2 regions of the Spirillospora sp. NPDC052269 genome follow, and region 1 is predicted to be linked to the other one. Evidence: riboswitches for the same ligand, from Rfam matches in the RefSeq annotation. Region 1 holds a riboswitch; the other holds the start of a gene.
The links. A riboswitch is a leader RNA that binds a small molecule or an ion and turns the genes downstream of it on or off. The one in region 1 is predicted to bind cobalamin.
Positions count from the first base shown of each region.

Region 2: it holds a riboswitch for cobalamin, as region 1 does, so the genes downstream of both, AB0L06_RS28400 (cobaltochelatase subunit CobN) here and AB0L06_RS09650 (ribonucleoside-diphosphate reductase subunit alpha) in region 1, are expected to answer to the same signal.

Region 1 is NZ_JBFAUU010000004.1:144,951-160,375, reverse strand. Features, by position in the region: gene AB0L06_RS09715 (AMP-binding protein) at 1-1,072, opposite strand, end outside; gene AB0L06_RS09710 (AMP-binding protein) at 1,072-2,754, opposite strand; gene AB0L06_RS09705 (LysR family transcriptional regulator) at 2,892-3,773, opposite strand; gene AB0L06_RS09700 (MFS transporter) at 3,861-5,012, shown strand; gene AB0L06_RS09695 (RNA polymerase sigma factor) at 5,084-6,298, opposite strand; gene AB0L06_RS09690 (YciI family protein) at 6,295-6,657, opposite strand; gene AB0L06_RS09685 (SDR family oxidoreductase) at 6,705-7,448, opposite strand; gene AB0L06_RS09680 (DUF3995 domain-containing protein) at 7,601-8,089, shown strand; gene AB0L06_RS09675 (RNA polymerase sigma factor) at 8,115-8,660, shown strand; gene AB0L06_RS09670 (hypothetical protein) at 8,711-9,172, shown strand; gene AB0L06_RS09665 (group II truncated hemoglobin) at 9,249-10,013, opposite strand; gene AB0L06_RS09660 (copper resistance CopC family protein) at 10,165-10,713, opposite strand; gene AB0L06_RS09655 (hypothetical protein) at 10,841-11,551, opposite strand; cobalamin riboswitch at 11,712-11,920, shown strand; gene AB0L06_RS09650 (ribonucleoside-diphosphate reductase subunit alpha) at 12,081-14,375, shown strand; gene AB0L06_RS09645 (ribonucleotide-diphosphate reductase subunit beta) at 14,379-15,389, shown strand; gene AB0L06_RS09640 (RDD family protein) at 15,392-15,425, opposite strand, start outside.
Region 2 is NZ_JBFAUU010000014.1:44,778-60,202, forward strand. Features, by position in the region: gene AB0L06_RS28390 (AAA family ATPase) at 67-1,431, shown strand; gene AB0L06_RS28395 (HNH endonuclease) at 1,590-2,156, shown strand; cobalamin riboswitch at 2,356-2,478, shown strand; partial or broken gene AB0L06_RS28400 (cobaltochelatase subunit CobN) at 2,502-2,887, shown strand; gene AB0L06_RS28405 (hypothetical protein) at 2,954-3,247, shown strand; gene AB0L06_RS28410 (RloB family protein) at 3,308-3,949, opposite strand; gene AB0L06_RS28415 (AAA family ATPase) at 3,867-5,225, opposite strand; gene AB0L06_RS28420 (amino acid permease) at 5,329-6,729, opposite strand; gene AB0L06_RS28425 (serine/threonine-protein kinase) at 6,952-8,739, opposite strand; gene AB0L06_RS28430 (alpha/beta hydrolase) at 8,798-9,811, shown strand; gene AB0L06_RS28435 (serine/threonine-protein kinase) at 9,801-11,540, opposite strand; gene AB0L06_RS28440 (TetR family transcriptional regulator) at 11,739-12,488, opposite strand; gene AB0L06_RS28445 (hypothetical protein) at 12,745-13,035, shown strand; gene AB0L06_RS28450 (DUF6504 family protein) at 13,245-13,523, shown strand; gene AB0L06_RS28455 (DNA polymerase III subunit alpha) at 13,533-15,425, shown strand, end outside.

The DNA of each region.
Region 1 (15,425 bases):
GGTGCGGGTGGACGGTCCCGACCGTCCCGACACGGCGTTCGAGGGAGTCGCTCACGCGGGTCTGCGTGGACACCGGCGAGGTCTCGGTCATGCCGTAGCAGATCGTCACCTCGGTCATCCCCATCCGGTCGATGACCTGCTTCATCACCTCGACCGGGCAGGGCGATCCCGCCATGATCCCGGTGCGCAGCGTGGACAGGTCGGACGCGGCGAAGGACGGGTCGTTCAGCTCGGCGATGAACATCGTCGGCACGCCGTACAGGGACGTGCAGCGCTCGGCGGAGACGGCCGCGAGGGTCTTGGCGGGGTCGAAACCGGGCGACGGGATGACGACGCACGCGCCGTGCGAGGTCGCCGCGAGGTTGCACATCACCATGCCGAAGCAGTGGTAGAAGGGCACCGGCACGCAGATCCGGTCCTCCTCGTCGTAGCCGCAGATCTCGCCGACGAAGAAGCCGTTGTTCAGGATGTTGTGGTGCGAGAGCGTCGCGCCCTTGGGGAAGCCGGTCGTCCCGCTCGTGTACTGGATGTTGATCGGGTCGTCCGCGGAGAGGGCGACCTCAGGGAGCTCGCCGTCGCGTCCGGCCTCGAGCAGGCCGGTCCAGGAGTCGCGGCCGATGAGCAGGACGTCCCGCAGGTCAGGGCAGTTCGGACGGGCCTGCTCGATCATCGCCGCGTAGTCGGACGACTTGAACGACGGTGCCGCGACCAGCGTGCGGATCCCGGCCTGCTTCAGCACGAACTCCAGCTCGTGTGTCCGGTAGGCGGGGTTGATGTTGACCAGGATCGCGCCGAGCTTCGCCGTCGCGTACTGGACGAACACCCATTCGGCGACGTTCGGCGCCCAGATCCCGACCCGGTCGCCGGTGCGGACGCCGAGCGAGGCCAGGCCGCGCGCGACGACGTCGACCTCGTCGTTGAGCTGCGCGTACGTCCAGCGGCGGGCGGTCTCGCACTCGACGAGCGCCTCCCGGTCGGGGAAGGACGCGACGGTCCGCTCGAGGTTCGCGCCGATCGTGTCGCCGAGCAGCGGCAGCGTGGACGTGCCGGACGCGTAGGAGAGGGCGGTCATCACTTGCCGTCCTCGCGGAACTCGCCCGCCGGACGGGCCTCGGGCTCCGCGTGCTTGCCGACCTCGGCCGTCCGCAGCTCCACGCGGCGGATCTTGCCGGAGATCGTCTTCGGCAGCTCGGTGGTGAACTCCAGCAGCCGCACCCGCTTGTACGGGGACAGCCGCGCCGCGCAGTGCTCGAAGATCGACTTCGCGGTCGCGTCCGTCGGCTCGAAGCCGGCGGCGAGCGTCACGTACGCCTTCGGGACGGCCAGGCGCACCGGGTCCGGGGACGGCACGACCGCCGCCTCGGCGACCGCGTCGTGCTCGATCAGCACGCTCTCCAGCTCGAACGGGGAGATCTTGTAGTCGGACGCCTTGAACACGTCGTCGGCGCGTCCGACGTAGGTGATGTAGCCGTCCTCGTCGCGGGAGCCGATGTCGCCGGTGTGGTAGACGCCGTCGCGCATCGCCTCGGCGGTGCGCTCCTCGTCGCCGTGGTAGCCCGTGGTCAGGCCGAGCGGACGTTCGGCCAGGTCGAGGCAGATCTCGCCCTCGTCGCCGCGCTCGCCGGTGACCGGGTCGACCAGGACGACCTCGTAGCCGGGGACGGGACGTCCCATCGAGCCGGGCTTCACGGCCTGTCCGGGCGAGTTCGCGATCTGGACGGTGGTCTCGGTCTGCCCGAAGCCGTCCCGGATCGTGATGCCCCAGGCGTCCCGGACCCGGTCGATGACCTCGGGGTTCAGCGGCTCGCCCGCGGCGACGACCTCGCGCGGCGGGTTTCGCAGCGCGCCGAGGTCGGACTGGATCAGCATCCGCCACACGGTCGGCGGCGCGCAGAACGACGTGACGCCGCACCGGTCGATCGCGTCCAGCAGCCGGCCCGCGTCGAAGCGCGTGTAGTTGAAGATGAAGACGGTCGCCTCGGCGTTCCACGGCGCGAAGACGTTGCTCCACGCGTGCTTGGCCCAGCCGGGCGAGGAGATGTTCAGGTGGACGTCGCCGGGCTGCAGGCCGATCCAGTACATCGTGGACAGGTGGCCGACCGGGTAGGACGCGTGCGTGTGCTCGACGAGCTTCGGCTTCGCGGTCGTCCCGGACGTGAAGTACAGCAGCAGCGTGTCGTCGGCGCAGGTCGCCCCGTACGGGGTGAAGTGCGGGTCGGCGTCGTAGGCGTCGGCGTAGTGCAGCCAGCCGTCGACGGGCTCGCCGACCGCGATCCGCGTGTAGTCCCCGGGGACGCCCTCGAACTTGGCCGCGCTCGCGGACGACGCGACCACGTGCTTGGCCCGCCCGCGCTCGATGCGGTCGTGCAGGTCGTCCGCGCCGAGGAGCGGCGTGCACGGGATCATGATCGCGCCGAGCTTCATCGTCGCGAGGACGGTCTCCCACAGCTCGACCTGGTTGCCGAGCATGACGACGACCCGGTCGCCGCGCCGCACGCCGTTCGCGCGCAGCCAGTTCGCGACGCGCGCGGACCGCTCGGCCATCTCCGCGAAGGAGTACTTGGCCTCCGAGCCGTCCTCCTCGACGATCCACAGCGCGGTGCGGTCGTTCTCGTCGGCGATGTGGTCGAACCAGTCCAGCGCCCAGTTGAACCCGGTCAGCACCGGCCAGCGGAACCTCTCCCGCGCCGCCTTGTAGTCCTCGCGATGGGCCAGCAAGAAATCACGCGCCGCCCGGAACTCGACCGCCTGCATCGAAGGATCCCCTCCTCGTCTCACCAGGATCGTTTCCAGTCTCTGTGACGCGCGCCACCCCCGAACGGGGGTAGTCGTGAGCCGGACGGATTCTCAGCCGCCGAGAAAGGCCGAGGTGAGGGCGGGAGCGCGGGTGGTCAGAGGCGGGTGGCGATGAGGTCGGCGAAGGCGCGGAGGGCGGGGGTGGGGTCGCCGCGGCGCCAGACCAGGCCGAGGACGGAGTCGGGGAGGCCGTCGACCGGGACGTAGGTGATGTCCGAGCGGGCGAACGAGCGGCCGGTCGGGACGCAGAACATCAGGCCGCCGCGTCCGGCGGCGATGGTGATCAGGGCCTCCTGGAAGCTTGACACCGACGGCCCGCGCGGGATGGGACGGCCGTCCGGCGTGGACGTCGGGGACGACAGCTCGCGCCAGTAGGCGGGGGCGGGGCCGGCGACGTCCAGGAGGGGGACGTCCGCGAGGTCCTCGGCGTGCAGGCGGCCGCGGCGGGCGGCCGGATGGCGGGTGGAGAGCGCGACGGCCTGCTGCTCCTTGGCGAAGGACGGCCCGACGACCAGGTCCGGCTCGGTGACCGGGAGCAGGGTGACGACCGCCTCGACCTCGCCGCGGCGGAGCGCGCCGAACGGGTCGGTGAACGGGACCTCGGCGAAGGTGACCGCGAGGTCGGGGTTGCGGGCCTCCAGGATCCCCGCGGCCTCGACGACGCCCTCGCGGGCCGTCCCGGTGAGGAAGCCGACGCGGAGTTCGCCGGTGATGCCGCGGGCGGCGGCGCGGGCGTTGTCCAGGGCGGCGTGCAGGGCCGCGTAGGCGGGACGCAGCTCGGCGATCAGCCCCTCCCCGAGCGGCGTCGGGCGGACGCTGCGGCTCGTCCGGTCGAACAGGCGCCCGCCGACCCGCCGTTCCAGCGACCGGACGAGCTGGCTGACGCGGCCCTGCGAGAGGCCGAGCCGGTCGCCCGTCCGGCCGAAGTGCAGTTCCTCGCCGAGCACGAGCAGGCACTCCAGTTCGCGAAGCTCCATCCGACCCCTTCCGATGATGAGTCGAACTAATCCAAGGATGCGGTGATCGTCGTTGTTCCGGGTCCGGCCGGGCCGGAGCCTGGAACCATGATCGCTAAAGCTCCGCTGGTGGTGGCGACGGGCACGTTCACGATCGTCACCACCGAGATGCTCCCCGTCGGCCTGCTCTCCCCGATGGCCGATGACCTGCGCGTTCCCGAGGGGACGGCCGGGCTCGCGGTGACGCTGCCCGGCATGGTCGCCGCCGTCGCCGCGCTCGCCGTCGCCCTCGGCGCCGGACGGCTCGACCGGCGCGTCCTGCTGTGTTCGCTGGCCGGGTTGGTCGCGGCGGCGAACGCGGTCACGGCCGTCGCGCCGTCGCTGGGCGTGCTGCTCGCCGCGCGGGTCCTGGTCGGGGTCGCGATCGGCGGGTTCTGGGCGGTCGCGGCGGGGATCGCGCCCCGGCTCGTCCCGGAGCGGCAGGTCGGGACGGCCACGGCGCTGATCTTCGGCGGGGTCGCGGTCGCGTCGGTCGTGGGCGTCCCGGCGGGCGCGTTCGTCACGCAGGTCGCGGGATGGCGGGCCGCGTTCGGGGTCATGGCGGTGCTGCCCGTCGTCGTCCTCGTCCTGATGGCGGTGTCGCTGCCGCCGCTACCCGCGACGACACCGTTCCGGCTGTCGGCCCTGCCGGGTGTGCTCCGGCTGCCGACGGTCCGGCTGGGGCTGACGCTGACGGTCCTGATCGTCGTCGGGCACTTCGCCGCTTACACCTATGTCCGGCCTGTGCTGGAGGAACTGGGCGGGATCCGGTCGGCGCTGATCGGGCCGATGCTGCTCGCGTACGGGCTGGCCGGGATCGCGGGCAACTTCCTCGCCGGGCGGACGGCCGTCCGGAACCCGCGTCTGACCCTGCTCGCCCAGGCGGTCGCGATCACGCTGGTCGCGGCCGTCCTGGCGGCGACGTCGCTTCCGGCGGTGCTGCCGCTGCTGGTCTGGGGCGTCGCGTACGGCGGGGTCTCGGTCTCGCTGCAGACGCTGCTGTTCTCCGAGCGGAACGCGCCGCCGGAGGCCGCGGCGTCGCTGATGTCGTCCTTCTTCAACGGCTCGATCGCGCTCGGCGCGCTGGTCGGAGGCCAGGTCACCGACGGTCCGGGCCTCACCCCGCTGCTCTGGACGGCCGCCGTCCTGACCGCGTCGGCCGCCCTCCTCGCCCTCGCCTCGACAAGGGGCGCCCGACAAGGCGAGGCCGCGACCCGCTGAGGCCGCTTCGGGGTGAGGCCGCTGCGGGTGAGGGGTGCTCGGCGGTGAGGGGCGCGCTCCGCGGTGGGGCGCTACGCGGTGAGGCGGTCGGCGCGGCGGGTGAGGTGGCGGCGTTCGGGGTCGCTGGACGTGCGGCGCGCGGCGGCGCGGTAGGTCTCGGCGGCCTCGGACGTCCGGCCCTGGAGTTCGAGCAGGTGGGCGCGGGCGGCGAGTAGCCGGTGGTGGTCCTTCAGGCGCTTGTCCCGCTCGAGGGCGGAAAGGAGGGGCAGCGCCTCGTCCGGGCCCAGGATCTTCGCGACCGCGACGGCCCGGTTCAGGGACACCATCGGGTTGTCCGGATCGGCGAGTTCGAGCAGGTCGTAGAGGGCGAGGATCTGCGGCCAGTCGGTCGCGTCCGGGGACGCGGCCTCGTCGTGGACGGCGGCGATCGCGGCTTGGAGCTGGTACGGCCCGACCTCGCCGCGCGGGAGGGTGCGGCTGACGAGGTCGACGCCCTCGGCGATGAGGGCCTGGTCCCAGAGCGTGCGGTCCTGTTCGTCCAGCGGGACGAGTTCACCGGACGGGCTCGTGCGCGCGCGACGGCGGGCGTCCGTGAGCAGCATCAGCGCGAGCAGACCGGCCGTCTCCGCGTCGTCCGGGACGAGCCCGTGCAGCATCCGGGCCAGCCGGATCGCCTCGGCCGACAGCCCGGGCGCGGTGAGCTCCGGCCCGCCGGACGACGTGTACCCCTCACTGAAGATCAGGTACAGGACGTGCCGGACCTCGGCCAGCCGCGCCGCGCGCTCGGTGTCCGGCGGCATCCCGGACGCCTTCAGCGACTGCTTCGCCCGGCTGATCCGCTGCGCCATCGTCGCCTCGGGCACCAGGAACGCGGCGGCGATCTGCGCCGTCGTCAGGCCGCCGACCGCGCGCAGCGTCAGCGCGACGCGGCTCGGCTGCGACAGCGACGGGTGGCAGCACATGAACAGCAGGAGCAGCGAGTCGTCGCGGTCCAGGTCGGGGGCCGGCCCGGCCGCCTCCGGTTCGGCGGCGGCCCGCGCGCCCTCGCGGCGGCGGCGCGCCTCGTCGCTGCGGATCTCGTCCACCAGGCGGCGGGACGCGACGGTCAGCAGCCATCCGCCGGGATTGTCCGGGACGCCCTTCTCCGGCCACTTCAGCGCGGCCGAGAGCAGCGCCTCCTGGACGGCGTCCTCACACGCGTCGAACATGCCGTGCCTGCGCACGAGCGCGCCGAGGACCCGCGGCGCGCACTCGCGCAGCAGGTCCTCGACGTCCTGTTCGCTCACCGGTTCCCGGGGGCCTCGTGGGTGACGGGCCAGAGCTCGATCTGATCCCGGTCCGCCATGGGCATCTCGGCGATGATCTCCTGGGCCCGCTCGGCGCTCTCGACGTCCAGGAGGTAGAGGCTGCCGATGTACTCCTTGGTCTCCAGGTACGGGCCGTCCGTCACGACGGGCACGCCGTTCTCCCGCCGGACGAGCCGGGCGCTCGTCTCGTCCCCGAGCCCGTACGCCCCGATCAGCTCGCCGGTCGCCTGGTACTTGGAGTTGAACGCGTCCTGCCTGGCGATCACTTCGGCGAGCGCCTCGGGTGGGATCGAGTTCCACTTCTCCTGGTTGCCGTAGATCAGCGCGAGGTACTTCACGATGGGCGCCCCTTCCGGTTCAGGACCCCATTCTCCCCGGTCGCGGATCAGACGGAGAAGCCGCCGTCCACGCTGATGGAGGTGCCCGTGACGTACGCGCCGCCCGGACCGGCCAGGTGCGTGACCACCGCGGCGACCTCGTCCGGCCGGGCGTAGCGGTTCAGCGCCGTGAGGCCCGCGAAGGTCGGGGCCATCTCGCCGTCGGCCGGGTTCAGCTCGGTGTCGGTCGGGCCGGGGTGGACGACGTTGACGGTGATCCCGCGCGGGCCGAGGTCGCGCGCGAGGCCCTTCGCCATGCCGATCAGGGCCGACTTGCTCATCGCGTAGAGCGAGAAGCCGGGGAACGGCGTGTGCTCGACGATGTTGCTGCCGATGCTGACGATCCGGCCGCCCTCCGCCATGTGCCGGGCGGCGGCCTGCGCGGCCACGAACGGCGCCCGGATGTTCAGCGCGATCGTCTGCTCCAGCTCGTCCGCGCCGAGCTGGTCGACGGGCGCGACGATGAACGCGGCGGCGTTGTTGACCAGGATGTCGAACCGCCCGAACGTCCCGGCGGTCTCGTCGACGGCCGCGACGACGGCCGCCGCGTCCGCGCCGTCGGCCTTGATCGCCAGGGCCCTGCGGCCGGCCTGCTTGATCTTCTCGACGACCTTCTCGGCCGCCTCGTCGTTGCTCTTGTAGGTGAACGCCACGTCGGCCCCGGCCTCCGCGAGGCGCACGGCGACCGCCGCGCCGATGCCCCGGCTGCCACCCGTGACCAGTGCGACCTTGTTCTCGATCTCGTTGCTCATGGGTTTGAGTCTGCGGCGCGCCAGGGGCGTGCGCTGGCCGAAAAACGACGCCTCATTGACGGTTCAACCACACCGTGATCCAGGTCACCGGAACGTTCTCCCGGGCCCCTTCCTCTTCCACGTGACACCACCTTCTCGGAGAGGCGCGAATCATGAGCGGTGACCCTCGGCGGCGGGCGACGGGACGCGCCGTCGCCACGCTGCTGGCCGTGGACGGCCTGTTCCACCTGTACTGGACGACCGGCCTGACCTGGCCCGCGGCCGACGACCGGACGCTGTCGCTGGCCGTCCTGGGCAGTGAGGTGCCCTTCACCCCGCGCGTCCTGCTGCCCCTGGTCGTCCTGCTGTTCGGCGCGGCGGCGGGTGTGCTGACGTTCGCGCGCGGACCGTCCCGCCGACGGGTGCGTCAGGCGAGCGCGCTGGTGACGTTCGGCGTCACGACCGGGCTCCTCGTGCGCGGGCTGGTCGGCGTCGTGTGGATCTTCGGCGCCCCGGACGGCTCCGGACCGGTCTTCCACCGGCTCAACCTGCTGCTCTACACGCCGGTCTGCCTGGCCTTCGGGACGGCGGCGGCCGTGTGGCTCGTCGGAGTGCACCACCACCTCGGACGGCTTCGCGGGGTGGCGGATGGGCCCAGGTGACCGGCCTGATGGAAGTGTTCCTGCGATGACCCCGCCCGCACCTTCACCGCCGCCGCCCGCACCCGGCGTGGATCCGCACGACCCGGGGGTCTCGCTGGCCAGGGCGGCGCTCGCGGGCGACACCCTCGCCATGCAGGACCTGCTCGCCCACCTCGCCCCCTACGTCGCGCGCATCTGCGGCCCGATCGCGCTCGACAGCGGACCGGACGCGGCGCAGGAGGCGCTGGTCGCGGTGTTCAGGTCGCTGCGCACGCTGCGCGACCCGGCGGCCCTCTACGGCTGGACGCGCGCCATCGCCGTCCGGGAGGCCGTCCGGACGGCCCGCCGGGACGCCCGCGCGCGGCCCGCCGAACTCGCCGACCTGCCCGCCCCGGACGATCCGGAACTGTCCGCCGACGTGCGCGACGTCCTCACCCGGCTGTCGCCCGAACACCGCGCCGTGCTCGTGCTGCGCGACCTGGAGGGCCTGGACGAGCGGTCCGCCTCCCGCCTGCTGGACATCCCCGCGGGCACCGTCAAGTCCCGGCTGCACCGAGCCCGGGAGAGCTTCCGGAAGGCGTGGTCCGCATGAGTCGGGATGGCCGCATGAGCCGGGACGACCGAAGGGATGGGGATGACCGCATGAACGACGGCGAGGGTTGGCCGACGGCCGAGCTGGACGACGTCCGGCGGCTGCGTGTGATGGCGGCGTCCATCCCGGGCGCGCGCGTGAGCGAACGCGTCCTGCCGCGCCCGCTGGACGAGGTGTGGGACGTGATGGGCGACCTCGAGGACGGTTTCGGCCGGTTCCAGCCGGACATGCGGGACGTCCGCGTCCTGCGGGCCGAGCACGGCCGCGTCGTCGCGCTCGCCCGCAGCCGGTTCGGGATGCGCGCCCGCCTCGAGGGGACGCTCCGACCCGGCTGGTGCTGGCTCCAGAGCCGCTTCCTGATCATCGGGATGGCCGCCGCGCCCGAACCCGGCGGCGGCACCCGCGTGGCCGTCACGGGCGGCGTCCGCGTCCCTCGGCGGGCGGCGATCGTTCCGGTCGGCGTCCGCCGCGAACTCGACCTCGCGCTGACCCGCCTGGAGGGCATGGTGTAGCTGGTCAGAGGCCATGCGGACGCGTCGTGCGGACACGTCCGCACGGGACTGTCGTGCGGACCGGTCCGCACGGGGCTCAGGACGGGATGTAGGGCGGGGCGACGCCCCAGCCCCAGTGCGGCATCGGCGCTTCGAGGGGCGGCGAGGCGTCCATCTGGGAGTTGGAGTGCGCGATCCGCGTGCCCCACTCGATGTAGCTGACGAACGCGGCCCGGAACTCGGGGTCGTCCGGGAGGCCGACCTCGTCGGCGGCGTCCATGAGCAGGCCGACCCAGCGGCGGCGCTGCGCCTCGGTGATCACCTTGCCGAGGTGCTGCCGGACCATGTGGTGGTAGCCGCCGCGCTCGCCGCTGTAGCGCTCGGGACCGCCGAACACCTCGGCGAGCCACATCGCCACGTACTTGGGGTGGTCCTTGTCCATGTGTGCGAACAGCGGGCCGATCAGGTCGTCCTTGAGGACGTGCCCGTAGAAGACCTTGGTGAGCCGCTGGAACGCCTCCTCGCCGCCCGCCCAGTCGTACATGGTCGGGACGCTGCCGCCGACGCCGTGCACGGCCGTCCGCTCGTAGTGCCGCATCTCCTCGATCTGCTGCACGTACGGCTTGATCTCGGCGAAGAACGCGGCGAAGTGCTCCCCGGAGCGGAACTCCTTGAGGTGCGCGTCGGCGGACGTCCAGGTGATGCGCAGGACGTAGCACTCGGGTTCGTCCACACAGCGGCTCAGTTCGTAGTCGGCGCACTGCGGGGCCGCGGCGAGCGACAGGGCCGCCCGCGCGTAGGCGGCCTCGAACCCGTCGGCGTCCGCGCCGTTGATCCGGTAGCGGATGTACTCGATGATCATGCCCTTCAAGCTAACAGGGCGACCGCGGTCATGTAATCAAGTAATCATCCGTGGCGGTCGCATTCGGCCACCTTTTCCCGCGCACACTCGGCCTCCCGGACCGAAGCCCCGGGAGGCCGTGAACGGGCCTCCCGGGGCAATCCACACCAGGTCAGCTCGTGCGCGCGCGACGCATCCAGGCGACACCGCCGCCGATCGCCGCGAGGACGACGACGCCGAGCCCGATCCACAGCCAACCCGCGTTGCCGCCACCCGACGAAGGCTTCGCCGAGGTCGTCGCGGACGGCTGCACGGGATTCGCGGACGCGGACGCCGGGGCCGACGGCGATGCCGTGGACGAGCCGGTCACGGTGAACTTGAACTCGCCCGTGACCGGATGGCCGTCCTCGGACACGGCCCGCCAGCCGACCGTGTAGACGCCGTCGGGCAGCGGCCCCTTGACGTCCTCGGTGACGACGTTCTCGGCGGCGCGCGCGTTGCCCGCCTCGTGCCGTCCGCCGGACGCGTCCGTGAGGATGATCTTCGGGTGGCCGACCGGCTCCGAGTACGTGAGGGTGATCTTCGCCGGGGACGCGATCGTGGCGCCCGCCGCCGGATCCGACTTCTTCAGCGCCGTGTGCGCCGACGCCGGGACGGCCGTGAGTCCGAGGACGGCGGCGGCCGCGGCGCCCGCCGCGAGGGCGCGAACCTTGGAAGACATGAAGCGACTCCGTTCAAGCAGGGGGATCCGGACGGTTGAGACCACGTCCGGTGGCGATCGGAAACCGCGCGCGGGGACCCCGGCGCACGGCGACGACCGGCCCGTCCGACCAGGCGGATCAGGCGGATCAGGCGGTCGTGAAACTGCGTGAACGGAGAAGCGGCGGCCCGCGCCGCACGACCTGATGCCGCAACGTGCGCCGCAGCGCGGCGGCGGGCGCGGCGGACGGAACGACCGGCACCCGCACCGGAGGCGCGACGACCTCGGACGCGGCGGCAAAAAGCGCCAGCAGCACCCGGACGGGACGGTCCGCGAACGAGGCGATCCGGCGGGCCAGCGTCCACGCGGCGCGTTCACCGCGCCACAGCCACCACCCCGACACCAGACCCGCCACGACGTGCGCGAACGTCATCGCCATGCCCGGCCCGTGCGGCGGGACGACCACCGCCATGTGGTGGCCGTCGTGCATCGACGAGACCCCGCCCACCGGGTGCGCGACGGGCACGCAGGACCCGCACGCGCTCGTGTAGAGCGCGTGCAGGGCGAACTGCCCGCCGACGAGCCCGCCCGCGATCGTCGGCAGCGACCGCTCGTGCCCGGTCAGCGCGTAGGTGACCGTGAGCACCCCGGCGAACCCGGCCAGCGCCGCCCATATCGGGACGGCGGTGGAGGCCGCCAGGGCATGGCCGAGCGTCGCCAGCACGACGCACACGGTGGAGAACACCAGGGCGCGCGCGAGGCGCAGGTCCGTCCGGCCAGGTAGGGCCGCGAGCGGACGGGACAGGGCCGCGGACGGCTCGGACGAGGCCGCGGACCGGCGGGACGGGACGGCGGTCATGACGCCCCCATGGTGCCATCCCCGCGCCGCGCCGCCCAGCCGACCCCCCGGAAGGCGTCCCCGGACACGCCCAACATGTTGGGGTTGCAAAGTGAGCCGCCTCAAGATGTAGGGTCAAGCCCCGTGCTGGTTCGCCCGCACCGCCGCTCCGCGCCGCCACGCGTCGAGCGGTGGTGCGGGCGTCGCAAGAGGGAACCCGGTGGAAATCCGGGACTGCCCCGCAGCGGTGAGCGGGAACGACCGCCGTCATGAGCACTGGATCCGCCTCGCGCGGACCGGGAAGCGACGGCCAGTAGGTCAGGCGACGCGACGCGAGAAGTGTCGGCCGTGCCCGCGAGTCCGAAGACCTGCCCGCACGACGGATCGTCCGAGAGCCTCGCGGGAGGCCGAGGACGAGCGCGCGAGCCTGCCCGGAACACGGGGCGCCGCCCGCGGACCCGGCCGGGCGCCGGGGCCCGGCGGCCGGGAGCAGGTGACGCGCGCTCGCCCCGGCCGTCCCCGCGAGGGTGATGCGAGGGGAAGAGGGCACATGACGCAGCAGCTGGACGCGCCGGTGGAGACCGCACGGGGAGTGCTCGAGGCCGAGGTCGGACGGGCCTGCGAGGGACTCGCCGACGCCGAACCCGGACGGGTCCTGGCCGCGGTCCGCGGCGCCGACGCGACCGCGGACGCCGCCGGCCTGCGGGAACAGGCGATCGGCGAGGCCGCCGCGCTGGTCGCGGTCGAGCCCGCGTACTCCAGGGTCGCCGCGCGGCTGCTGAACGCGCACATCGCCGACGAGGCCGCGTCCCAGGGCGTCCGCACGTTCGCCGAGTCGGCCGCCGCCGCGCACCGCGAGGGCCTGATGGCCGACGTGCCCGCCGCGTTCGCCGCCGCCAACGCCGAGGCGTTGAACGCGCTGGTCGACGAGTCCGCCGACGACCGGTTCGAGTACTTCGGCCTGCGCACCGTCTACGACCGCTACCTGTGGCGGCACCCGCGGACCCGGCGCGTCCTGGAACGTCCGCAGTTCTTCCTGATGCGGGTCGCGGTCGGGCTGTCGGAGACGGTCGAGGACGTCCGGGAGCTGTACGGGCTGCTGTCGACGCTGTCGTACCTGCCGTCCTCGCCGACCCTGTTCAACAGCGCCGCCCGCCGGTCGCAGCTGTCGTCCTGCTTCCTGCTGGACGCGCCGCGCGACGAGCTGGAGTCGATCTACGAGCGGTACGCGCAGGTCGCGCGGCTCAGCAAGTACGCGGGCGGCATCGGGATCTCGTGGACGCGGGTCCGGTCGCGCGGCTCGCTCATCCAGGGCACCAACGGCCTGTCGAACGGGATCGTCCCGTGGCTGCGGACGCTCGACTCGTCCGTCGCGGCCGTCAACCAGGGCGGACGCCGCAAGGGCGCGGCCTGCGTGTACCTGGAGCCGTGGCACGCCGACGTCGAGGAGTTCCTCGAGCTGCGCGACAACACCGGCGAGGACGCCCGCCGCACCCACAACCTGAACCTCGCCAACTGGATCCCGGACGAGTTCATGCGCCGCGTCGAGCGCGACGAGGACTGGTCGCTGTTCGACCCCAAGGTCACCCCCGAGCTGACCGACCTCTACGGCGACGACTTCGACCGCGCCTACCGCGCCGCCGAATCCGAGGGCAAGGCCGTCCGGACGATCTCCGCGCGCCGCCTCTACGGCCGCATGATGCGCACCCTCGCCGAGACCGGCAACGGCTGGATGACCTTCAAGGACATCTCCAACAAGGCCTGCAACCAGACGGCGGAGAAGGGCAACGTCGTCCACCTGTCGAACCTGTGCACCGAGATCCTCGAGGTGACCAGCGACGGCGAGACCGCGGTCTGCAACCTCGGCTCGATCAACCTCGGCGCGCACGTCCTGCCCGGCGGCGGGATCGACTGGGAGCGCCTGCGCGCGACCGTCCGCACCGCCGTCCGCTTCCTGGACCGGACGATCGACCGCGGCTTCTACCCGACCGGGGAGGCCGAGAAGGCCAACAAGAAGTGGCGTCCGATGGGCCTCGGCGTCATGGGCCTCGCGGACGTGTTCTTCAAGCTCCGCCTCCCCTTCGACTCGGACGAGGCGAAGACGCTGTCGACCCGGATCGCCGAGGAGATCTCGCTCGCCGCATACGACGCGTCCGCCGACCTCGCCGAGGCGCACGGCCCGCACCCGGCCTACGACCAGACCCGGACCGCGCGCGGCCAGCTCCACCTGGACCACTTCCCGGACGCCGCGATCACCCGTCCGGACGCCTGGGAAGCCCTGCGCGCCCGCGTCGCCCGCACCGGCCTGCGCAACTCGCTGCTCGTCGCGATCGCCCCGACCGCCACGATCGCGTCCATCGCGGGCTGCTACGAGTGCATCGAGCCGCAGGTGTCCAACCTGTTCAAGCGCGAGACCCTGTCCGGCGAGTTCCTGCAGATCAACCAGTACCTCGTCCGCGACCTGAAGGCCGAGGGCCTCTGGCTGCCCGAGGTCCGCGAGGCGATCAAGCGCGCGAACGGCTCCGTCCAGGGCCTCGCCGACCTGCCGGACGACGTCCGCGTCCTCTACCGGACGGCCTGGGAGCTCCCGCAGAAGGCGCTCATCGACCTCGCCGCCGCCCGCACCCCGTTCGTCGACCAGTCGCAGTCGCTGAACCTGTTCATGGAGACCCCGACCATCGGGAAGCTCTCCTCGATGTACGCCTACGCCTGGCGCAGCGGCGTCAAGACCACCTACTACCTGCGCAGCCGTCCCGCGACGCGCATCGCGCAGACGACCGTCTCGGCGACCGAGGCCGTCATCTGCTCCCTCGAGAACCCCGAGACCTGCGAAGCCTGCCAGTAAGACGTGGAGATCACCGAGATGCTGCTCGACCCCGGCATGGACCTCACCCTGCGGCCCATGCGCTACCCCGACTTCTACGAGCGCTACCGCGCCGCCATCCGCAACACCTGGACGGTCGAGGAGGTGGACCTCGCGTCCGACCTCGCCGACCTGGCCCGCCTGACGCCCGAGGAGCTGCACCTGGTCAACCGCCTGGTCGCGTTCTTCGCGACGGGCGACTCGATCGTCGCCAACAACCTCGTGCTCAACCTCTACAAGCACGTGAACGCGCCGGAGGCACGCCTCTACCTGTCCCGGCAGCTGTTCGAGGAGGCCGTCCACGTCCAGTTCTACCTGACCCTCCTGGACACCTACCTGCCCGACCACGACGAGCGCGTCAAGGCGTTCGCCGCGATCGAGCACATCCCGTCCATCCGGGCCAAGGCCGAGTTCTGCTTCCGCTGGATCGACTCGATCGGCAAGCTGGACGAGCTCACCACCCGCGACGAGCGCCGCGCCTTCCTGCTGAACCTCATCTGCTTCGCGGCCTGCATCGAGGGCCTGTTCTTCTACGGCGCGTTCGCCTACGTCTACTGGCTGCGCTCCCGCGGCCTCCTGAACGGCCTCGCGTCCGGGACGAACTGGGTCTTCCGCGACGAGTCCATGCACATGGAGTTCGCCTTCTCGGTCGTCGACACCGTCCGCGCCGAGGAGCCGGACCTGTTCGACGCCGACCTCACCGCCTCGGTCACCCGCATGATCGAGGAGGCCGTGGAGGCCGAGCTCGCCTTCGCCCGCGACCTCTGCGGCGACGGCATGCCCGGCATGAGCGCCGACGACATGCGCCGCTACCTGGAGTACGTCGCCGACCAGCGCCTCACCCGCCTGGGCCTCCCCGCCCGCTACGGCACCGCCAACCCGTTCGCCTTCATGGAGCTCCAGGACGTCCAGGAGCTGTCGAACTTCTTCGAACGCCGGGTCTCCGCCTACCAGATCGGCGTGGAGGGCTCCGTCGCCTTCGACGAGTCCTTCTGACCTCACCCGGGCGGGCGCCCGAGCGCCCGCCCGGCC
Region 2 (15,425 bases), on a different contig from region 1:
CGCCTGGTGGCACGCCACCTTCTAGAGTGGCGACGCAGGAAGCTCACTCAGAGGCTCGGAGGCCAGATGTACGTCACCCGGCTGAAGGTGTCCGGCGTACGCGGCTTCGATGGCCCTCGCGCCGTGGACATCGAACTGCCGAAGCGGCCCGATGGCTCGTACGCGGGGTGGACGGTTCTCGCTGGACGGAACGGCTCGGGCAAGACCACCCTTCTCCAGGCAGCCATCGTGGCTCTGTGTGGTCCTTACCGCATGAGCGAGCTGACAGTCCCGGAAATGTGGCTTCCGAATTCTTCAGAGATGCAGTCCGCCGAGATCAGGGCCGGGTTTGCTGGGCCGGATCGGTGTGCGTCGAAGTGGCCGAGGCAGGGCGAACTCGGTATCGACTGGAGGTACATCAAGCGCGGGTCAGGTGCAGGTCAGGGGGGTCCGGCGAAGGTGGTGCCCTCGTGGGATGCTGCCTCACTGCCCCGTAATTCAGATGGCGCGGTGGATGTAACTCCAGATGGTGGGCCCTGGGATTCGCAGATGAACGAATGGGTCATTCTGGGATATGGCCCGTTCCGTCGTCATTCGACGGCAGAGATCAGTGTGATCGCGCAAGAACGTCCGCTTCGGACGAGCGGGTGGCAGACGCTTTTCGATGAAGACGCCACTCTTGTGGAAGGTGTCAGCTGGCTTGTTGGACAGCGTCTGCGCAGTCTTGAAGGCAAGCCGGGAGCCTCAGAACTGGTTGATGTTGTTCTTCGGTTGCTCGGAGACGGGCTGCTGCCAGATGGGTTTCGCGTCGCGCGAGTCGACTCCGAAGGGCTTTGGGTCCGGAGAGGCGACGGTTCTGAGGCGCCGCTGCGGCGGATGAGTGATGGGTATCGGACGGTCGGGGCGCTCGTCGTGGACATCGTTCGGCGGATGCACGCCTCGTTCGGGACGCTCGAGATCGAGGAGCGGGACGGCGTTCCGACGCTGCCGTACCCCGGTGTCGTCCTCATCGACGAGGTGGACGCGCATCTGCATGTGAGCTGGCAGAAGAAGATCGGCGGCTGGCTCAAGACCCACTTTCCGAAGATCCAGTTCATCGTCACCACGCACAGCCCCTACATCTGCCAGAGCGCCGATCCGGGCGGGCTCATCCGGCTTCCCGGGCCGGACGAGCAGGAGCCGCCCCGGGTGGTGGACGAAGACCTTTACCACCGCGTCGTTTACGGCAGTGGAGACGACGCGGTTCTGTCAGAGTTGTTCGGCGTTGAAACCCCCTACTCCGCCGAGGCCGAGCGGCTGCGCCGCAGGCTCGGTGACCTGGAGGCCAGAGTGCTCGACGGGCAGGCCACCGAAGCCGAGGTCGAGGAGTTCCGCGCGCTGCGCGAGATCCTCACGAGTTCGCTGATGGCGAGAGTGGACGAGGTGTCCGCGCGGCTCGGCCATGAACGGTGATCCCACTCGTCCGGCCTGACCTCCCGCCGGACCTGGTCCGGGACCTGGAACAACGCACACATCAGCTGACCGCTGAGAGGTCCGATGGCGTCGTCGCCCGGACGAAGTGGCGCGGGGCGCGTTCGACTCGAACGTCCCTCCTCAGCCAGCTGACCTTGATGGCCGCCGGGCTCGGTCAGTGCATGTACTGCGGGGAAAGCAGAGGCACGAGCGTCGACCATTTCGAGCCGATCACACGTGCCCCGCAGCGCGCATTCGACTGGCTCAACCATCTGCTCGCCTGCTCACACTGCAACAGCAATGAGAAGCGTGAGCAGTACCCCTGCGACGCGTCCGGTTGTTGCCTGCTGGTCGACCCGAGCCAGCAGGACCCGCGTGACCACCTCTGGTTAAGGCTGACCACCGGCTGCTATGAGCCGCGCAGCGTGACCGGAGCGGAGACCATCAAGGTCTTCGGATTGAACCGCGAGTTGCTGCCCCGTGGGCGACTGGCCGCTTTCCACGTTCGCCGGGCCGTTCTTCGAGATGCTCTGGCCCGATGCGCGGCGGATGAGCAGGAGGAGATGGCGGTCTGCCTTCGGGCTCTCGCTGAGCAGCCGTTCGCGGACGTTCTGTATGCGATGGTCGATGCCGCCGAACGCCCCGGGGCTGTGGAAGTGCTGGGACGGGACGTCGTCGAGATGCTCAAGCGGCCGGAGGTTCTGCGGTTGGTGTGGCCGCACTGACCTCGGGCGGGGGTTCGAATGTGGGCCCCGACCATGCGAAACGCCCGCCCTCGGCTAGGTGAGGGACGGGCGTTCCGGCCGGTCGAGCTTCCCCACTCGCCGACACTCGGAAGGGTACGCCTTGTGTGGCGCGGGGGCCACCGGAATCGCGGGGGTGAGGACGAGGCGGGGGCCGTGGACTGGCGCGGTGACGGCGGGCGAGGAATCCGGCGTGAGTCCGGAGCTGCCCCGCAACTGTCACCGGCGAGTCCTCCCTCATGCCGGCCACGGCGGTTTCGCTGGAAGGCCGCGGCGGGGCGCCGATCTGGGAGCCAGGAGACTCCGCGCCGTTGCGGCCCTTCATCCGACGGGGCGCGGATCCGTACCCTCGCTGAGGAGACCCACCGCGCCCGCGTCGTCAAGCCCCGCTGGATCGCCGTCATGCGCCGCCACGGCTACAAGGGCGCCTTCGAACTCGCCGCCACCGTCGGCTATCTCTTCGACTACGACGCCGCCGCCGGCGCCGTCGACGACTGGATGTACAGGACTCTCGCCAAGGAATACGTCTTCGACCCGGAGAACCGCGCCTTCATGGAGGTCCAAGCCCTTGGCCCTCCGCAGCGCCACCGAACGCCTCCTCGAAGCCGCGGACCGCAGCCCTCTGGTCCGCCCCCGAAACCCTTGACCGCCTCCGCCGGACCTACCTCGACCTGGAAGGCACCCTCGAAGGGCCTCCAGAAGACACCGAATAATTCCTCTAGGCGGAAAGCGGGTCGTTCCGATACCGTTGCTCCACTTTTCGGAACGATCCCCCCCCCTTGGAAGACTCTGTGAATCTCGACTTCAGTGCCGAGCCCGCGTTCTCCTCGTACGTGCTGCTGATGGCGATCAGCGGCATCGCCATGCTGGTCGCGGCGGCGACCGGCCTCGGTTCGACCCCCCGGGACCGCCTTCTCTACGCCGTGGTCGGCCTCGGCATGTCCGGCTACGCCTTCTACCTGCTCTTCATCTTCTCCGGCGGCACGTACCACATGTTCTTCTTCGTGTTCCTGCTGCCGATCGTGTTGCTCTTCCGGGCCATCGGCGCCTTCTTCCGCCGCCGCAGATCCTGAGACCCCGGCCCCATGAACGAACGGCCCGCGTCCACTCGGAAACGGGCCGTTCCGCTTCCCTCAAGCCTTCCGGCCCTCTCCGCGGATGGCCTCCACGGCGAGCCATACGTTGGACGAGGGATTCTGGCCTTGTCGACAGGGCTCGTCATGTTCCGGATCGCAGCACAGGGCACGTTTCTTAGCCTTCTCGTAGGCGTCCTTGAACGGGAAGGCGTCGGGGATGGCTTTCTTCTTGCTGTATCCGGGGATGCGGCTGTTGAGTTTCTTGGGCAGGTCGAAGCGGTTCGTCTGGGACGTGAAGTCCTGGTAGTGCCAGAGCAGCCAGATCTCGAAGCATGGGTTCGAGACGATGAGGTTCACGCCGTTTCGCCTCGCGAGGAGGAGTGCCTCGTTCAGCGTGGTGTGGTCGTCCACGTCGACCACACACCAGACGTGATCGATCTTCAGGAACGAGTCGCGCTCGTTGCGCGCGGCCTTCTCGGAGTTCTTCCGCAGCCGGATGGCGTGGTTCACGGTCTTGAGCGGGTCGCGTCCCTTGCCGATGCATTCGACCTTCACCGTCGGCGCGCGGTAGAGCTGGGTGATGCCCTCGAAGTACTCGACCTCGGTGACCTCGCCCTCACAGACGATGAGCAGTCGATTCTTCGTCCGTTTGGTGTTCGTCCTGCGAGTGAGGGACTGGGGGGTGCGTCCTCGGCTCATCCGACTCCGCGTGAAGTTCCTGGAAGATCCGGCGGATCTCCGCGTAACTCAGGTAGGGGACAGCACCATAGCGGCCTTGGAGGTAGCCGCGTTCGACGTTCTCGTCCTTGCGTGGCTTGAATTCCGCGAGCGCGTAGAGGGACGTCGCTCCGCTCTCGCTCTTCTCGGTGAACCAGACCTCGTCCCGATCGAGGATCTTGTCGTCCAGCAGGGTGCCCAGGAGTGTGGTGTCGTGGGACGCGAAGAGTAGCTGGGACCCGTGCCTGTTGATCTCAGGATCCTTGAACATGCGGATCACGGTCGAGGTGAGGTGGGGATGCAGGCTCGCGTCCACCTCGTCCACCATGAGGACGCTCGGCTCCCTCATGGTGGCGAGGAGATAGCTGATGAGTGTCAGCCACTCCACGGTTCCGTCGCTCTCCTCGTCCAGGCTGAAGTGGACCTCCGGGGCGCTGGAATGAGCGAGGAAGATCTCATCGATATGGGTTGGGGGAGACCCGAGTTTGAGGTCGACCAATTCCTCGCCGAAACGGGCCATGGCCCGCTGGAGGTTGGCGGAGACTTCGGTCTCTTCGATGTGGACGCTTTCGATGCCGAGGTCGGCGACCCTGAGGAGCTTGGCCAGAAGCTGGGGCGTCTGCTCGAGCTTGAGGAACTTCTTGGTGACCAGGAGGCGGGATTCTCGGTCGCTCTGACGGGCTACCTGGATGCTCTTGGTCAAGGCTTCGTAGAGCGTGCCCAGGAGCGGATGGCTGTTACTCGCAGCGGATGACAGATAGAGGGCATTGGGACGGGTGAGTCTGCTGATCTGGCTGGTCGGGCCGGTCAGCGCGCGTCCGAACTCGTAGTCCTCTGGGCCGGTCCGCTCGAAGAGGCGCCGCGCTTTGCCATGGGGAAAGGAGAACAGCCACTCCGAGCGCACGGTCTTGTCGTCGACCTCGAAACCGTAGGTGTACCGGATGCCGCCCTCAACGAAGTCGAGTTCGTAGAGCGAGGGCTCTCCTGTGAGCGGTTTGAACGGTCTGAGGGGGATTCCGCCGGTCGGTGACCAGTGCGTCTGCGAGATGCGGATGCAGCCGACCATGTAGCGGAGCGCGTCCAGGACGTTGGACTTGCCGGAGGCGTTGGCGCCGTAGATGCCCGTCACGCGGGTCGTGGGAGGGATCTCGGTGGCGCGCGGCTTCGGCTCGCCGCGCTTCGGGACGGCGACGAACGACAGCGTCTGCTCGTCCCGGATCGACTTGTGGTTGGCGACCCGGAAGCGCAGCAACCTCATGATTTCCCTCGACCTGTTCGTGTGCTGACTGCAGTCAGCCAGCACTCTACGACGAAAGTTCCCGCTGTCGAGGGTTTGTATGCGCTCTGTGGACGAAGTTGGGTCAGGAGGAGCGGGTGAGGGGTGGGGTGGTGACCGGGGGGCGGGAGCCGTAGCGGCGGCGGAGGGGGTAGATCGCGGCGACGGCGGCGAGGCTGATGAGGGAGGCGATGAGCTGGGAGCGGACCTCGTGCATGACGGCCATCGAGATCAGGACGGTGACGAGGGCCAGGATGCAGAGCAGGGGGAGGTAGGGGTAGAACCACATGCGGTAGGTGAGGCTGGCCGGGTCCTCGCGTTCGAGGCGGCGGCGCAGGCGGAGCTCGGAGAGCAGGATCGCCAGGTAGACGAAGGCCAGGATCGTGCCGATGGAGTTCATCAGGAACTTGAAGACCTGGTCGGGGGAGATGTAGGACGCGATGACCGCGCCCCACGCGGCGACGGTGCCGAGCAGGATCGCGCGGACCGGGACGCCGCGGGTGTTGAGCCTGGTCAGGGCGGCCGGGGCGTCGCCGTCGCGGGTGAGGACGTAGAGCATCCGGGACGAGACGTAGATCGCCGAGTTCAGCACCGACAGGACGGCGGTGAGGATGACGGCCTGCATGATCGTCCCGGCGGCGGGGACGTCCAGCCGGTCCAGGGCGCTGACGAACGGGCTCGTCAGCACCTGGGCGTTGTTCCACGGCAGGATCGAGACCACGAGGAAGATCGAGAGCACGTAGAACAGGGCGACGCGCCACAGCACGTTGCCGGTGGCGCGGGCGACGGCGCGTCCCGGCTCGGCGGACTCGGCGGCGGCGATCGTGACGATCTCGGTGCCGCCGAACGCGAACATGACCGCGACGATCCCGGTGAACACCGAGGTCACGCCGTTCGGCGCGAAGCCGCCGTGCGCGGTCAGGTTGTGCAGGCCGCCGGGGGAGTCCGGCCACAGCCCGAGGACGTACAGGACGCCCAGGACGAGGAAGACCACGATCGCCGCGACCTTGATCGAGGCGAACCAGAACTCGAACTCGCCGAACGACCGCACCGAGACCAGGTTCACGCAGGTCATCAGGATCAGCAGCGCGGCGGCGAGCAGCCACTGCGGCAGGTCGACCCAGGACGCCAGGATCGCCGCGCCCGCGACGGCCTCCGCGCCGACCAGGATCACGTACAGGTACCAGTAGAGCCAGCCGATGGTGAAGCCCGCCCAGGGGCCGAGCGCCATCCGGGCGTACTCGGCGAGCGAGCCCGCGACCGGACGCGCCACGACCATCTCGCCGAGCGCGCGCAGCACGAACAGCACCAGCAGCCCGGCCGCGGCGTAGGACAGGATCGCCGCCGGCCCGGCCGTCTTGATCACCTGGCCGCTGCCCACGAACAGGCCCGCGCCGACCGCCCCGCCGATGGCGAGCATGGTCATGTGGCGGCGGCGCAGCCCGGTGCGCAGCTCACCCGGACGGTCTGGGCTCTTTTCGGACATGCCTGAAATGATCCTGTCGCATGGGCAAAATGGACTCGATCACTCTAGGTGACGGCGTGCCGCGATGTGTACCGAGTTCCAGATGCTGGGATGCCTTGACCTGCGACGCGGCGGGGCGAGGCCGTTCGGGCCCGTCCGGGTCCGTCCGAGGGGACGTTTAGGAGCTGTCCGAGGGGCGTCCGAGAGTGCTGAGCGGCTGCGGCGGAGAGCCATGCGCCGAGGTCAGCGGGTGCGGTTCAGGGTGAAATCGGTGAACCAGGCCTCGGCGGGGTCGTCGTCGCCCGGGACGTCGTCCAGCGACTCGATGAACAGGCTGGTCCGGCCCTTGGCGAACGGGGCGGTCTCGTCGTCGGCGTCGAGGGCGTATTCGCCGTCGAGCCAGGCGCGGACGCTCGTCCGCTCCGGAGTGACGTGCACCTCGGCCTGGACGCGGACGTAGTTCGTCGTCGGCTTGTAGGTCCCGGCGGGCACGGTGTCCAGGACTTTCACATTGCCGTTGGCGGTCTCCTTGACCAGCCGGGCCGAGCCGTCCGAGCGCAGCATGACGGCGTAGTCCCGGTCGTCCGTGCCGAGGAGCAGGAGACCCGCCCCCCAGAGTGTTCCGCTGGGCACGCGGTCCAGCCGCACCCGTGCCTGGGCCACGAAATGGGACGCGGAGACCTCTCCTGGGGCGGTGCAGTAAACAGCGCTCTCCTTGTCGCCCTCGATCTTGAGGCGCCCGTTGCCGTAGACGCCGCACTCGACGTCCCAGCCGGTGGCCGGGTCGTTCAGTGACCCGTCGGGGACGAGGGCCGCGCCGAGCTTCGGCACCGACATCTCCGGATCCGGCGAATCGCTCAGCAACCGCCAGCCCGCCGCGCTCCCCAAACCCAGCAACAGCGCCGCCACGAGAGCGCCCGCGGCGAACCGCCTTCCCCGGCGCGGGTCTCTCCCCGCCTTGCCCCGCCCGGCCCCCGCCTCGCCCTGTCTGGCGGACGTCTCCTCCTGATCGGCGGACGCCACGGGCGGCGACTTCCGCGTCCTGGCGAGCGACTCAGCGACGGGCGAAGGCGCGGAGGCCGCCGTCACCGGCGGTGAGGCCGCCACCGGCGGTTCCGGCGCGACGACCGTTCTGGCCGCGGGCGCGGTGGCTGTTCTGGACGTGGGCGCGATGGCTGTCTCGGGCGCGGGCGCGGCCGTCGGGGTGGGGTCCTCCCAGGTGGGCGGGGCGCTGATCAGGGTGGCGAGGAGGTCGGGGACGGCCGGACGGCGTTCCGGGTCCTTGTCGAGGGCGGCCTCGACCAGGGGATGGAGAGTGGAGTCCAGGCCGTCCAGGACCGGGGGCTCGTGGACGACGCGGTACAGGGTCTCGGGGATGTTGGCCCCGGCGAACGGGGGACGGCCCGTCGCGGCGTACGCCACCACGCAGCCCCAGGCGAAGACGTCGGCGGCCGGGGTGAGCGGGCCGTCGCGCATCAGCTCGGGGGCGATGTAGGCGGGGGTGCCGAGGAACTGGCCGGTGACGGTCGGGCCGTCCGCGGCCGTGAGAGGGCGCGCGATGCCGAAGTCGATCACGCGCGGGCCGGTGGCGGAGAGCAGGACGTTGGACGGTTTCAGGTCGCGGTGCACGATCCCGGCCGCGTGGATCGCGGAGAGCGCGGTGGCGACGCCGACCGCGAGGCCCTCCAGGTCGCCGCCGCGCAGCGGGCCGCGGTCCCGGACGGCGGCCGCGAGCGTCGGGCCGTCCACGAACTCGGTGACCACGTAGAGCGGGTCGTGCTCCAGTTCGGCGTCCAGCACGGGCGCGGTGCAGAACCGGCTGACCCGGCGGGCGGCGGTGACCTCGCGCCGGAACCGGGTCCGGAACACCTCGTCCTCGGCCAGCCCGGGGTTGACGACCTTGACCGCGACGTGCCGTCCGGACGCGTCCTCGCCGAGTAGGACGGTGCCCATCCCGCCCTGCCCCAGCCTCGCGGTCAACCGGTAGGGGCCGAGCCGCCCGGGGTCACCGGCGCGCAGCGGAAGAGGCATGTCCCGGACATTAGTGGATCATGTGGGAGCCGGTGATCGCCGGTCGTACCCTGGTCCCATGAACGCGACCGCGGACGTGCTGGGACCGGGCTACGAGGCCATCGAGCTGCCCCTCGGCGAGGACGCCGAGGGCGAGGTCGTCGCGACGCTGGTGCGGCGGCGCGGCGAGGAGCCGTCGCGGCGGGCCGTCCTCTACCTGCACGGGTTCGTGGACTACTTCTTCCAGCGCCACCTCGCCGACTTCTACGTGGCGCACGGTTACGACTTCTACGCGCTTGACCTGCGCAAATACGGACGGTCGCTGCGTCCGCACCAGACGCCGAACTTCATCCGCAGCCTCAGCGAGTACTTCCCGGAGATCGACGAGGCGGTCCGGATCGTCCGGGAGGTGGACGGTCACGACTCGCTGCTGCTGAACGGGCACTCCACCGGCGGGCTGATCGCCGCGCTGTGGGCCGACCGGGTGCGCGGACGCGGGCTGGTCGACGGCCTGTTCCTGAACAGCCCCTGGTTCGACATCGCCGAGCCGTGGCCGATGCGGAAGGCGGGTGCGGGCCTGGCCCGGCTCCTCGGCGGACGGTTCCCGACCGCCAAACTGCCCGCCGGGGTGTCCGACCTGTACCCGCGCACCCTGCACCGCGACCACGGCGGCGAATGGGACTTCGACCTCGGCTGGAAGCCGCTGCTCGGCTTCCCGGTCCGGGCGGCCTGGCTGGACGCGATCCGGCGCGGCCAGCTCAAGCTGCACAAGGGCCTCGCGATCGACGTGCCGGTGCTGGTGATGGCGTCGGAGCGCAGCGTCCGGCCGAAGCCCGGCGTCCCCGACCTGACCAGCGCGGACGCCGTCCTGGACGTCGAGCACATGGCCCGCTACGCGCCCCGGCTCGGGCCGGTCGTGACGCTCGTCCGGATCGACGGCGGCCTGCACGACCTGGTGCTGTCGCCCAAGCCCGTCCGCGACAGGGTGTTCGGCGAGCTGGGCCGCTGGATGCGCGGCTACCTCCCAGGCGACCGCCTCCCGGGCGACCGCCTCCAGGAGGACGGCCTGCCGGGCGATGCCGTCAGCCCTTGATCTCCGAGATGTCGAAGTCGTCGAAGTTGCCGAAGACCTTCACCGACTCGTTCCCGCCCGCCGCCACCAGCACCCCGGCCCCGCCGTTGGCCAGCGGACGGTCGGCGTCGGTGGTGTCGGCGGCCTGAGAGCCGTTCACCCACAGCCGCAGCCTGACCTTCTTCCCCTGGTCCTGCTGCTCGCACGCGGCCTGGACCTTGTTCTTCCCGCTCGTCTTGAACCCGGAGACCGAGCCGGCCGTGGCGAGCTCCTTCGTGCCGAGCTCGCCGCCGACCTTGCGGACGACCAGGCCCTTGCCGTCCTTGCGGAGCAGGAACGCGTAATAGGCGTCCTTGGCGTCGTCGTTGTCGTCGTGCAGGCGGCAGAACACCCCGGCGGACCCGTCGTCCGGGCCCGCGTCGAACCCCAGCATCGTCGTGACCAGCGCGCGTTCGGGCATGTCGCCGTTCTTGGGCGCGACGCGCCAGCGCAGGGTCGAGTTGTCGGTGCTGACCCAGTAGAAGCCCTTGGCGTAGCCGTACGATCCGCTCATGCCGTCCCAGCCCGACCGGTCGTTGGAGAAGTCGTCGCTGAACACGCTCGCGGTCTTGGACGGCGGGCCGTCCGGGGAGAGCAGCGTCCACGCGCCGATCCCGGCGGCCAGCAGGACGGCGACCGCGGCGGCGCCGATGACCAGCGGCCTGTTGCTCCGGGAAGGCGACGGGGACGGCGGAACGGCGTCGCGGCGGGTCGGCTCCGGCCCGAGCAACGCGGTGGGCGCGACCGCCGCCGGCTGCCCCGGACCGCCCGGCATGGCCGGAGCACCGGCGCTGCCGGGCCCGCCGAGGCCGCCGGGGAACGGGTCGGACGCGGTGTGCCAGGACGCCTGGACGGTCTCGGCGATGCGCGCCGGATCCGGCTGGGCGCTGCCGACCAGGCGGGCCAGCAGTTCCTGGACGGTCGGACGGTTCCGCGGGTCCTTGTCGAGCGCGGCGGCGACGACGTCGCGCAGGTCCGCGTCCAGGCCGTCCAGCGCGGGCGGCTCGTGCACGACGCGGTAGAGGATCTCCGGGACGGTGCCGCCCGAGAACGGCGCGCTGCCCGTCCCGGCGTAGGCGACCACGCAGCCCCAGGAGAACACGTCGGACGCGGGCGTGACCGGCTCGCCGCGCAGCAGCTCCGGCGGCAGGTAGCTGGGCGTCCCGACGAACTGGCCGGTGCGGGTCGGGCCGTCGGCGGCGTCCAGCGCCCGCGCGATCCCGAAGTCGATCACGCGCGGGCCGGTGCCGGACAGCAGCACGTTCGCGGGCTTGAGGTCGCGGTGCACGATGCCCGCGCCGTGGATCGCGGCGAGCGCGGTGGCGACGCCGACCGCGAGGCCCTCCAGGTCGGAGCCGGGCAGCGGGCCGCGGCCCGCCACGGCGCGCTCCAGGCTCGGCCCCTCGATGTACTCGGTGACCACGTACAGCGGGTCGTGCTCGAGCTCGGCGTCCAGCACGGGCGCGGTGCAGAACCGGCGGACCTGCCGGGCCGCGGTCACCTCGCGCCGGAACCGGTCCCGGAACGGGCCCTCGCTGGCCAGCTCCCGGTTGATCACCTTGACCGCGACCCGCCGTCCGGACGCGTCCTCGCCGAGGAACACCGTTCCCATCCCGCCCCGTCCGAGCCGTCCGAGCAGCCGGTAGGGCCCGAGGTCCCGGGGGTCCTCCGGGCCGAGGGGCGGGATGTTCGCGGCGGCTTCGGGGGTCATCTCAGATCCTGAGGTCGGGAGGCGAGGGGCGGCTACGAGGTTCGGCGTGGGGGCGTCCGACACGAGCTTCGACGCACATGGGGCATCTGACCGTTCCGGCGTGATACGCGCCGGATGCCCCACCCTATCGAGGATGATCAGCCGCCCCGGCCCCGCTGACCGGCCCGGATCCGTCCGGCCGGGTGGACGGGGCGGAGGTCAGACCCAGTCGCGGAGGGTGGCGCTGGCGACGGCGACGACGGCCTCGACGCGGACGGCGATCTCCTTCGGGTCCCAGACGTCGGCGTGGGCGCAGCGCTCGAACGCGACGCGGGTGACGCCGGTGTAGAACGCGACGACCATCTCGGGGCGCGGGTCGGCGTCCGGGTCGACGCCCTCCCGGTCGGCGATGATCCGCGCGAGCCGGTCCTCGGTGTGCTTGTAGCGGGCCATCTGCGCGGCCTTCAGCGCGGGCTCGGCCTCCAGCACCCGGCGGACGCGGCGGAACCGCTCGGTCTCCTCGGGGTCGGCCTCGGCGATCTCCTTCAGCACCAGGCGCAGCGTCTCGAAGAGCGCGGTGAACGGCCGCTCGTCCGCCGGACGGTTCGTCAGCTGCTCGGTGAACCACTGGTCGTGCTCGGCGAGGAAGCCGGTGACGACGTCCTCCTTGGTGGCGAAGTACCGGAAGAACGTCCGCTGGGACACGTGCACGGCCGCGACGATCTCGTCCACCGTCGTCGCGTCGTAGCCCTGGGCGAGGAACAGCTCGACCGCGGCGTCGACGAGCGCCGTCCGGGTCTGCCGCTTCTTGCGCTCGCGCAGCCCTCCGCCGCCTCCGCCCCCGCTTCCGACGCCTCCGGCACCGCCGGACGGCGCGTCCGCCGACGGCCCGCCGTCGGGTGGCGAACCGACACCCGGACGATCCGGGACGTTCGGCGCGTTCGGTGCTTCCGGGGTGGACGATGACACAACAGGCTCCTCGACGGCGGGGTGGAGAGCACGGGCCGGATGCTCCACCAGCCGGTTTACCACGGCGGGCGGACGTCTCGTCCGATTCGACGGTGTCGCGGCGTCATGCGCTGCGGCGACGTAAGCATGCCGTCACTCTCCGTTCCGAAGCGTGGAGGCGTGCCGGGGGAAGCGAAGAGGTAGACCCAGTCCTCGGGATTTCCCTGCGGTGATCATTTGTCGCGGGCCATCCTGTGGACGGCGGATCCATCCAGGGATGAGGCGGCTGATCGCGGTGTCTGTTGTCGGGGAGCGGGAAATCGCCGAGGTGCGCAGGCACCACCTTGCGGCCCTGGCCTACGAGGTCGAGGTCCGGGGCCTGCGCTGGCGGCTCGCCGGGCCGGACGAGATGGTGCTCGGCGTGGTCGGTCCCGTCAGCCGCCGCCAGATCATGGTCGTCGCGACCCCGGTCGGCTCCGGCTGGTCCTATCTCTGGTCCGGTGGCGGCATGGCCGACGTGGCCCGGGTCTCCGGCGTGGCCGACCAGCTCGCCCGCCTCCTGACCTGACCCGACCCACCCCGCACGCCCCGCCCCGCCGCCGCCGCTTCGGGGTGGGTATTCGTGCGCTCTGACCTGGACTTTCGTCGGCCGGTCCGGGGCGCGGGGCACCCCGGTCTTGCTGGGCCGGTGGGTCTTCCCTAGACTCGTATGCGAACGTATGTTCGAGATAGTGGCCGCATGCCTTCCCCCGTGCGGTGAGCGTGAGGGGGAGGCGGATGACGCGCGTGTTCGGCGATCCGGTCGAGGTCCGGGTGACCGGCGGGCGGCCGGACGGATTCGCCTGGCGGGGGCGGCGGTACGCGGTGCGCCGGGTGCTCGAGCACTGGGTGACCACCCGCGACTGGTGGCTGGAGCGGGAGCCGGACGCGGACGAGCCCGGCGAGCGGGAGTACTGGCGGGTCGAGGCCGTCGCGGGCGGCGGCGAGCCCGGGGTGTACGAGCTGCGGCACGACTCCGCGGCGGATGCCTGGACGCTCTCGCGGCTGTGGGACTGACGGGCCGCCATGCATCTGCACGTCGCGTCCGCCTACTCGATGCGGTACGGCGCGGCCTCCCCGAAGGCGCTCGCCGACCGGGCCGCCGAGCTCGGCATGCGCACGCTCGCCCTGACCGACCGGGACGGCCTGTACGGCGCCGTCCGGCACGTCCGGGCCTGCGCCGATGCCGGGGTCGCCCCCGTCCTCGGCGCCGACCTCGCCCTGCTCCCCACCAAAGGCGACGACCTGGAGCGGGTCGTCGTGCTGGCCGAGGGGAGGACGGGCTGGACGTCGTTGTGCCGGCTGGTCACGGCCGCGCACGCGTCGGGCGAGCGCGGCGAGGCGCGGATCACGCACGGCATGGTCGCCGAGCGTTCCGCCGGGCTGGTCGTGCTGCTCGGCCCGGCGTCGGACTTCGGGCGGGCCGTGACAGAGCGTGACCGTGGACGGGCGGTGGCGCTCCTCGACGCCTGGCGGGCCACCGGCGCCGAGGTCGTGGTCGAGATCGTCAACCACCACGGCCGAGGGGACGGCCCGCGCGCGGCGCGGATGCTCGCGCTCGCGCGTGAGGCGGGGGTCCCGGCCGTCCTCGGCAACGGCGTCCGCTACCTGGAGGGAGCGGACCATCCCGTCGCGCAGGTCCTGGACGTGGCGCGCAAGCTCGTCCCGCTGCACCGCCGCCACCTGGACGACCAGACCGGCCACGCCTACCTGAAGTCGGAGGAGGAGATGCGCCGGTCGGCCGCGCTCGCCTGCGGCCCGGACGAGGCGGACGCCCTGGTCAGAGCCACCAAGAACCTCGCGGACCGGTGCGTCCTCGACCCGAGGGCCGACCTCGGCATGGGCCGGGCGCACCTGCCCGACACCGGGCCCGAGCCGCACGGGCAGCTCCTCGCGCGCTGCCTCCAGGGGCTCGGCAGGCGCGGCCTGGAGCGCAGCGAGGGCTACGAGGCGCGCCTCGCGCACGAGCTGGACATCATCGGACGCAAGGGCTTCGCGTCCTACTTCCTGACCGTGGCGGACGCCGCCGCGCTCATCCGCGACCTCGGCATCCGCTGCGCGATCCGCGGGTCGGGCGCGGGCAGCCTGGTGAACTTCCTGCTCGGCATCGGCGACCTGGACCCGCTCCGGCACGACCTCGTCATGGAGCGGTTCCTCGCCGACAGCCGCCCCGGCCTGCCCGACATCGACCTGGACGTCGAGTCGGCCCGCCGCCTGGAGGCGTACGAGGCGCTGTTCCAGCGGTTCGGGACGGACGCGACGGCGTGCGTGTCGATGATGGAGACCTACCGGGCGCGCAGCGCGATCCGGGACGTCGGCGGCGCGATGGGCCTGCCGCCGCAGGAGATCGACGCGATCGCGAAGGCGTTCCCGCACATCCGGGCGCGGCAGATCCGGGCGGCGCTCACCGACCTTCCGGAACTGCGCCGCTCGAACCTGAACAACGCCCAGCTCAACGTCATCTTCAGGATCGCCGAGCGGCTGGACGGCCTGCCCCGGCACATCGCGCTGCACCCGTGCGGCGTGATCCTGTCCAACCCGTCCCTGCGCGACCGGACGCCCGTCGAGCAGAGCGCGGCCGGGTTCCCGATGAGCCAGTTCGACAAGGACGACGTCGAGGCGATGGGCCTGCTGAAGCTGGACGTCATCGGCGTCCGGATGCAGTCGTCCCTCGCCCACGCGGTCGCCGAGATCGAGCGGACGACCGGCGAGCACCTCGACCTGGAGGCCGTCCCGCGCGCGGACGAGCCGACGTTCGAGATGATCCGCTCCGCGCGGACGCTCGGCTGCTTCCAGATCGAGTCGCCCGGCCAGCGCGAGCTGGTCGCCAAGCTGCTGCCGCGCACGGTCGACGACCTGGTCGTCGACATCTCCCTGTTCCGGCCGGGTCCCGTCGGCTCGGACATGGTCAACCCGTTC